DNA from 2 places in the Cobetia sp. 3AK genome. Region 1 is predicted to be linked to the other one. Evidence: predicted binding sites of a transcription regulator. Region 1 holds the regulator's gene; the other holds the start of a gene.
The links. The regulator PhoB, encoded in region 1, activates phosphate uptake and scavenging genes when phosphate is short. The targets are predictions, from matches to a motif close to TGTCATANNNNTGTCANA.
Positions count from the first base shown of each region.

Region 1 (4,419 bases):
CCACTGTCCTGACTGACCAGGATCAGTCGACTGTCCTTGTCACGCGCACGCAGGGCACGCGCCAGGCCAATGCCGGCCATGCCGGTGCCGATGATGACAAGGGTACGAGGGTCGCGCATGGCGCCATCTCCTGAGATCGATCCGAGAGGAAAAGAGGGTAGTCGGGCCCCAGCATACCAGCCTGCCACTGGCGCGGGCATGCTCACGCTGCAGGCCTTGCGGTTCGGGCGTGCTAGACTCGCCACTTGTCATCCTGACAGGGAATTCATCGTGGTCTGTCACTCCCACTCGGCAGCGTTTGCCGGCAAGATCGCCATCCGGGCCATGTCTCGCTCGGAACTCAGCACTCCCTGCGCTCACCAGAGAGCGATGGACTCGGCGGTCCGCCGCCACTGGCAGCCCGCCGCGAGCCTGCAAGGCGTCATGCCGGCCGGCTGGTGGCCATGGCTGTCCTCCAGCGACTCGCTGACCCAGCGTCTCGATCACGCCATGCGCATGCTCGATGGTCAGGGGCTGCGCGTGCGCCTGCTGCTGCAGGACACCGGCCCTGCCCGGCGGGATGAGGCGCGGATGCTGGGTATCGCGCCACGACGCCATGTCTGGCGGCGCGAAGTGGCCCTGTGTCATGGCGATGAGCCCTGGGTGATCGCGCGCTCGCTGGCGGCGCTGGACCTGGCCCATGGCCACCGTCTTTCGACGCTCGGCGAAGGCTCGCTGGGCCATTGGCTGTTCCGCCAGCCCGACCTGACCCGCAGCGCCATCGATGTCAGCCGGGCGCCACTGAGACTTGCCAGCACGCAGCCGCTGGCACGCACCGCCAGCCTGTGGATGCGCCGCTCGATGTTCTCGCACGGTCGCTTCCGGGTACTGGTCCAGGAAGGTTTCACCCCTCGGTTCCAGCACGCTCTGGAACTCTGATTCCCCACTGCCGTTCGATCAGGAGTCTTGATGTCAGCGTCATCCGCTTCCCGCCCGTCCAAACTGGCCGATTACCTCGCCCTGACTCGTCTGGACCGCCCCATCGGCACCTGGCTGCTGATGTGGCCGACCCTCTGGGCCCTGTGGCTGGCGGCCGATGGGCTACCGGACCGCGATATGCTGCTGATCTTCGTGGCTGGCGTCTATCTGATGCGTGCCGCCGGCTGCGTGATCAACGACTACGCGGATCGCCACTGGGACAAGCATGTCGAACGCACCCGGGATCGCCCGCTGACCTCAGGACGCATCACGGAGCGCGAGGCGCTGACCCTGTTCGGTGTGCTGGTCGCGGCCGCCTTCGTGCTGGTGTGCTTCACCAACCTGACCACGGTGCTGCTGTCGATCGTCGCCGTGCTGCTGGCGGCCAGCTATCCGTTCATGAAGCGCTTTCATCATCTGCCGCAGGTGGTGCTGGGTGCCGCCTTCGGCTGGGCGATTCCGATGGCCTTCGCGGCGACGCTTGAGGAGGTGCCGACCTATGGCTGGTGGCTGTTCGCGGCCAATCTGATGTGGACGGTGGCCTACGACACCGCCTATGCGATGGTCGATCGCAATGACGACCTCAAGGTCGGCATCAAGTCCACCGCCGTGCTGTTCGGCCGCGCCGACACGCTGATGATCGGTCTGCTGCAGCTGGGCATGCTGGCGGTGTTGATCGGCATCGGCCTGCACCTGGCGCTGGGCGGCTTCTACTGGCTGGGGCTGGCCGCGGCGGCCGTGACGTTCGTCTGGCAGCAGCGCCTGATTCGCGAGCGGGAGCGTGGCCCCTGCTTCCAGGCATTTCTCAACAACCACTGGTCCGGCCTGCTGATCTTCGCGGGCATCGCGCTGGCGACCTGGCCAGCTGCTTGATCCCTCTTTCCGGCCAACGGGCCCGCGTCCTCATCCGGTCTGCCAGCGATCTTCCTCATGCGGCGAGGCGTGACATTCACGCCTTGAGAGAGTTGAGGGACTCACTGGCAAGCCGGGCGGCAAGCTGCCAAGCTGGCGATTGTCATCTCACTGTCATATAAGCAGGTTGTAATCGTCATCGACTTGTCATTCTGGCGCGTGCGCCGACTGCTGCATGGGATCTAGCGATGAGCTCCAAGACCGTACTGATTGTCGACGACGAATCCTCGATACGCGAGATGATCGCCGTCGCCCTGGAAATGGCGGATTACCGCGTGCTGGAGGCCGACAATGCCCAGGACGCCCACGCCATCGTCGTCGATGAAAAGCCCGATCTGCTGTTGCTGGACTGGATGATGCCCGGCACCAGCGGGCTGGAACTGGCGCGCCGCCTCAAGCGTGACGAGACCACGGCGGAGCTGCCGATCATCCTGCTCACCGCCAAGGGCGAGGAAGACAACAAGATCCAGGGGCTCGAGGCCGGGGCGGACGATTACATCACCAAGCCCTTCTCGCCACGCGAGCTGGTGGCACGCCTCAAGGCCGTGCTGCGCCGCACCACGCCCAAGGGCGTCGAGGAGTCGGTGGAAGTCGAGGGTCTGATGCTCGACCCCGCCAGCCACCGCGTGACCGCACACGGCAACTCCCTGGAGGTCGGCCCCACCGAATACCGCCTGCTGCAGTTCTTCATGACCCATCAGGAGCGCGCCTACACCCGCAGCCAGCTGCTGGATCAGGTCTGGGGCGGCAATGTCTATGTCGAGGAGCGCACCGTGGACGTGCACATTCGTCGTCTGCGCAAGGCGCTGGGCGAGGGGCATCAGCACTTGATCCAGACCGTCCGCGGTACCGGTTATCGCTTCAGCGCCCAGGCCTGAGACGCGGATGCGCTACTGGACGAACGAGCTATGGCGGCTGGGCTATCTGGCGGGCGGCTTCGGGCTGGTCGGCGGACTGCTCGGCCTGCTGGGCTGGGGCCTGGCGCTGGGGCTGGCGCTGTACCTGTTCGTCCATCTCAAGCACCTCAAGAGCCTCTACACCTGGCTGATCACCAACCCCCATGAAGAGCCGCCGCCCGGCGATGGCGTCTGGGGGGATCTGCTCGATCGTCTGTATCGCTACCAGAAGGGTCAGCGTCAGGCACAGGAGCGACTGCGCAGCATCCTCAATCGCATCCAGGAATCCTCGGAAGCGATGCGCGATGGCCTGGTGATGCTCGACAATCACGGCGACATGGAGTGGTGGAACAGCGCTGCCGAGCAGTTGATCGGCCTCAAGGCCAGTCACGACCGCGGCCAGCACGTCACCAACTATCTGCGTGACCCCGTGTTCATCGATTACTTCAATCGGCTGGCCTATCGTGAGCCGCTGACCCTGCAATCGCCGCTCTCCGACAACCTGACCCTGCAGATCTCCATCACCCTGTTCGGTGACAACGAGCGCCTGGTGATGGTGCGCGATGTCACCCGTCTCTACCGTCTCGAGGAAATGCGCCGCGATTTCGTGGCCAATGTCTCCCATGAGCTGCGCACGCCGCTGACGGTACTGGCCGGCTACCTCGAGACCTATTCCGACTATGCCGATGACCTGCCCCCGCGCTGGCAGCGTGGCCTGGGACAGATGCAGAGTCAGACCGACCGCATGCAGCACCTCGTCGAGGATCTGCTGACCCTGTCGCGCCTGGAGACCGACGAGCTGTCGGGCGAAGGACGTCGCATCGACATGGCGCAGCTGCTGACGCGTATCCGGGAAGATGCCGAAGGCCTCTCGAAGGAGCGGCATGTCATCACGGTGGAGGTCGAGCCCGGACTGGCCCTGATGGGTGAGGAGCAGGAGCTGAGAAGCGCGATCTCGAATCTGGTCTTCAATGCGGTGCGTTACACGCCGGAAGACTGCCACATCACGCTGCGCTGCCAGAGCACCAGCGAGGGCGTGATGGTCGAGGTGGAGGATGACGGTGACGGCATTGATCCCGTGCATCTACCGCGCCTGACGGAGCGCTTCTATCGCATCGACAAGGGACGCAGCACCGCCACTGGTGGCACCGGGCTGGGGCTGGCCATCGTCAAGCATGTGCTGATCCGCCATCAGGGCCGCCTGGAGATCGACAGCCTGCCCGGCGAGGGCGCACGCTTCCGTTGTCATTTCCCGGTGGAACGCCGCTGCGCGACGACTGCCTGACGGTTGCAGCCCCACTGACACGAACGCCCCGCCGCGCCCTCTGCATGAGGTCACGGCGGGGCGTCGTGGTATCTGCGTTCGTCAACGCTCGCGATAAAGCCTGGCTCAGCGGCGCGGTGCAGGCAGCTGTCGGTAGTGGCTCTGCCACATCAGGACGGCACCCGCCACGGCCCCGGGAATGAACAGCAGGTTGGCCAAGGGCACCAGCGTCAGCACGAACACGGCACCACCGAAGGTCAGTGACGGCCACCAGCGCGCCTTGAGACGCTGCTTCATGTCACCGAAGCTGACCTGATGGTTGTCCATCGGATAGTCCAGATACTGGATCGCCATGCTCCAGGCCGAGAACAGCCCCCACAGCAGCGGTGA
Region 1 covers NZ_JARWKR010000006.1:90,174-94,592, forward strand. Annotated here, with positions in the region: gene QD228_RS10130 (FAD-dependent oxidoreductase) at 1-119, opposite strand, end outside; gene QD228_RS10135 (chorismate lyase) at 271-918, shown strand; gene ubiA (4-hydroxybenzoate octaprenyltransferase) at 949-1,830, shown strand; gene phoB (phosphate regulon transcriptional regulator PhoB) at 2,058-2,747, shown strand; gene phoR (phosphate regulon sensor histidine kinase PhoR) at 2,755-4,050, shown strand; gene cysZ (sulfate transporter CysZ) at 4,156-4,419, opposite strand, start outside.

Region 2 (4,419 bases), on a different contig from region 1:
CCGCACAAGGCGGAGCACTGGGAAGCGCATGCACGCAGCGGTGACGAAGCCGCCCTCCACTGAGCCAATCCGACGGCTGCTGCCGTCGTCGATCGCCTCCTCTGACAGCGCCCTCCTCGTGAGGGCGCTGTCGTCTCCGTCTCTTCTGATGCCAACCGGATGAGCAGGACTCGCCAAACGGGGGGCAATTCCCGTAACCTGAAGACATTCAACCCCTTCTTGCCTGGTCCTTGGCTGCCTGAGATACCGTGGGAGACGCGTGTGACGCTGCCTATTCTGCTCGATATTGAAGCCTCCGGCTTTGGCCGCGGCAGCTACCCGATCGAGATCGGTCTGGCGCGTACCGATGGCAGCAGCTGTGCCTTCCTCATCCAGCCGCTGGAAGAGTGGGTGCACTGGGATCCCAAGGCTGAGCTGTTGCATGGCATTTCACGCGCCCGATTGGCACGTGAAGGCCGCCCGGTGCGGGAAGTGGCGCAGTGGATCAATGATGAGCTGAGCGAGACACGCATCGCGTACAGCGACAGCTGGGGCTACGACAATACCTGGTTGTCGTTGCTGTTCCATCATGCCGGCATGCTGCCGCACTTCCGGCTGGAAGCGCTGCGCCGGCTGCTGGATGAGGAGCAGCTGAATCGCTGGGCCGAGCTCAAGGAAGCCGTGATCGCCGAAGGCGGCATCCAGCGCCATCGCGCTGGAGATGATGCCCGTCTGCTGCAACTGACCTGGCAGAAGGCCCAGGCCATCGAGCGCAACGACTGAGCGTTCAGCCCGGCGAAAGATGACCGGCGTGAAAGCCCCTGCAGAAGGCAGCCCATCGGGCTGCCTTCTTGCGTTCTGCCAGTCGACGACGGACTCAGGCCCCGCTTACCGCCAGCAGCACCTTGCCAGTGCTGGCGTTGTCCTGCACATAGGCATGCGCAGCCTCGGCGTCCTGGATCGGCCAGCTCTTGTCGATATGCGGACGTATCTCGCCTCGCGCCAGGCGTGGCCAGACGTGGACATAGAGTGCATCCAGCACCATGCCCTTGCCCTTGGGCGAGCGGGAACGCAGGGTCGAGCCGATCAACCGCTGGCGCTTCATCAGCATGCGCCCCAGATCCAGCTCGTCCATGCGTCCGCCCATCAGGCCGATCAATACCATGCGGCCATCCTGATTCAGAACCTGCTGATTGCCTGACAGGTAGCCGCCGCCGACCGGGTCGAGAATCATGTCGGCGCCGCCCCATTCGTTCACGGCATCGACGAAACTGCCATCGTGGCGATTCCAGCCGGCATCGGCCCCCAGCCGCAGGCAGGTGTCCAGCTTCTCCTGACTGCCGACGGTCACGAAGCAGGGATGGCCGAACAGGCCGCACAGCTGGATGGCAGTGGTGCCGATACCGCTGGCCCCGGCGTGCAGCAGGACGCGTTCCTTGTGCTTGAGGTTGCCCTCGATGAACAGGTTCAGCCAGGCGGTGGCGAACATCTCCGGCAGGGCGGCCGCCTCACGCAGGCCGAAGCCCTCCGGCACCGGCAGTACCTGCAGGGCATTGACCACCACCTCTTCGGCATAGCCCCCGCCTGCCAGCAGGGCACAGACCGGGTCCCCCACCTGGAAGCGTTCCACGTGTCTGCCCACCTCGAGGATGGTGCCGCTGACCTCGAGACCGAGAATCTCGCTTTCCCCGGCCGGGGGCGGATACAGCCCGGCGCGCTGCATCAGATCCGCGCGGTTGACGCCGGTCCAGGCCACCTGGATACGCACCTCATCCGAGGCGATACCTGAAGGGGCCTCGGTTTCCTGCCAGACCAGCGCCTCGTTCTCGACGGCTATCGCATACATTCGCTATCTCCTTGGCTTGGCAATCGTGGCTGCCTTGCTGTGATCGCTCCGTCCTCAGACGGATGTCTGTCATCTCACTGTACGGGGACTGTGACGCACCTGTCATGAAGTGGCGCGATTCTGACGTGATATCAAGCCTCTGTTTCAGACTGCGAGTGACGCACCGCGTTGCGCAAAGGAGTGAGCATGATCGATACCGCCCGTGTCATCGCCGCCAAGTATCCCGCCTTTGCCAGGCGCCACCCTCTGATTCGTCGCCCGGCGCTGGCGCTGCTGCGGCGTCTGGTTCACGAGAGCGAGATCAATGCCTTCCTCGCCGAGCATGCCGGTCTGCGCGGTTTCGACTTCATCGACCGTGTGCTCGATCACTTCTCCTTCGCCTACTCCGTCTCCTCGCGGGAGCGCGAGAACATCCCTGCCTACGGGCGAGTGGTGATCGTCGCCAACCACCCGCTGGGCTCGCTGGACGGGCTCGCGCTGCTCAAGCTGGTCGGGGAGGTGCGGCGTGACGTGAAGATCGTCGCCAACGACATCCTGATGAAGGTTGAGCCGCTGGCGCCCTTGCTGCTGCCGCTGGACAACCTCAGTCGCCGCGGGTATCGCAGAAGCAGTACCCAGATCTGCGAAGCACTGATGAATGAAGAGGCCGTCATCATCTTCCCGGCCGGAGAGGTCTCGCGCGCAGGACCGACCGGGCCGCGTGACGGCAAGTGGCTGTCGGGTTTCCTGCATTTCGCGCGCAAGACCAACGCGCCGGTACTGCCGATTCACGTCAGTGGTCGCAACTCGACGCTCTTCTACACCCTGTCATCGATCAACCGTGGCCTTGGCACGCCGCTGCTGGCCCACGAGATGTTTCGCCAGCGCGAACGTCAGCTCAAGCTGCGCATCGGGGAACTGATTCCGCTGGCGCGTCTCGACAGTGATGCCCTGAGCACCAATGCCAAGACACGCCTGCTGCGCAAGCATCTCTATCGCATCGGACGCGGCAAGCGCGGGCTGTTCGTGACCGAGAAGGCCATCGGTCATCCGGAGGAGCGCCAGGCGCTGCGTGAGGAACTGACGCCGTGTGAGCTGCTGGGTGAGACCCGCGACGGCAAGAAGATCTATCTGTTCGATGCCTTTCCCGGTTCCAGCGTGATGCGCGAGATCGGTCGGCTGCGCGAATTGAGCTTCCGCCGCGTCGGCGAAGGGACGGGAGAGCGTCGTGACATCGACCGTTACGACGCGCATTACCGTCATCTGGTGCTGTGGGATGACGCCGATCTCGAGATCGCCGGGGCCTATCGCATCGGTGAGGTGGGCAAGATCATGGCGGCGCATGGCGAGAAGGGGCTCTACAGTCCGACCCTGTTCCGCTTCACGCCGGAGATGTTCGCGCATATGCAGGAGGGCCTGGAGCTGGGGCGCAGCTTCGTGCAGCCACGCTATTGGGGGCGCCGCAGTCTCGATTACCTGTGGCAGGGGCTGGGTGCCTATCTGCGCCGTCACCCCGAGATTCGCTGGCTGTTCGGCCCGGTCACGCTCTCCAACAGCTACCCGGAGGCTGCTCGGGCGTTGATCGTCAGCTATTACCGCCACTACTACGGGGATGAGGAGGGGCTGGCACGTGCACGGGCACCGGTCGCGCAGAGTGCACCGGGCAGTGCCGCCCATGAGGCGGAGCGTCTGTTCGATGGTCAGGATGCCGAGGGTGATTTTCGTCGCCTGCGCGCCCAGCTGGACGCGATGGGCGTGACGGTGCCGACCCTCTACAAGCAGTACGCCGAGGTCACCGAGCCCGGTGGCACTCGCTTCCTCGACTTCAGCGTCGATGCCGATTTCGGCTACTGCATCGATGGGCTGGTGATGGTCGATATCCGACGCATCACCGCCAGCAAGCGCAGCCGCTATCTCGGGGAGCCGGCCTGTCGCGATCAGGCCGGTGCACGACACCCCGTCACGGAGGCTTGACCCATGCTGCTTGCCGTCAGGCCTGCTCGCCTGACGAGGGGGCCAGGCGGTCCAGCAGGGGAGTGATCTCGCGTTCGCTGATCAGGCGGGCGCGGGTATCCGCGTCGAGGAAGCCCGCCTCGACGGTGCGATCCAGAAATTCCAGCAGCGGCGCGTAGAAGCCGTCACTGTCGAGGACGGCGATCGGCTTGGCGTGAAAGCGCAGGTATTGCCAGGTCCAGGTCTCGAACAGCTCCTCCAGCGTGCCGATCCCGCCCGGCAGGGTCACGAAACCATCCGCCAGCGCGGCCATCTGGGCCTTGCGCTCATGCATGTCCGCCACTTCGATCTGCCGAGTCAGCCCGGTGTGTGCCTTCTCGTTGCGCACCAGCGCCTGCGGGATCACGCCGACCACCTCACCGCCTGCGGCCAGCGCGGCATCTGCCAAAGCGCCCATCAGTCCGGCACGTGCTCCTCCATAGACCAGTCCCCAGCCACGTTCGGCGATCGCGGTCCCCAGTGCCTCGGCCTGCTGGCGGTGATGCGGGGAGGCCCCCTCGCGGGAACCCAGATAGACACAGATGCGATGCATGTTGCTCTCCTGAAGGTGTGTTGTGGCACGCAAGGTCGAGTGCCACGCCAGAATGTCGTGGTCTCCATCC
Region 2 covers NZ_JARWKR010000016.1:42,594-47,012, reverse strand. Annotated here, with positions in the region: gene QD228_RS16675 (sel1 repeat family protein) at 1-63, shown strand, start outside; gene QD228_RS16670 (hypothetical protein) at 262-762, shown strand; gene QD228_RS16665 (NAD(P)H-quinone oxidoreductase) at 857-1,825, opposite strand; gene QD228_RS16660 (lysophospholipid acyltransferase family protein) at 2,012-3,778, shown strand; gene QD228_RS16655 (TIGR00730 family Rossman fold protein) at 3,795-4,349, opposite strand.
Region 2: the regulator PhoB is predicted to act here: its motif matches at 1,915-1,932, upstream of QD228_RS16665 (NAD(P)H-quinone oxidoreductase).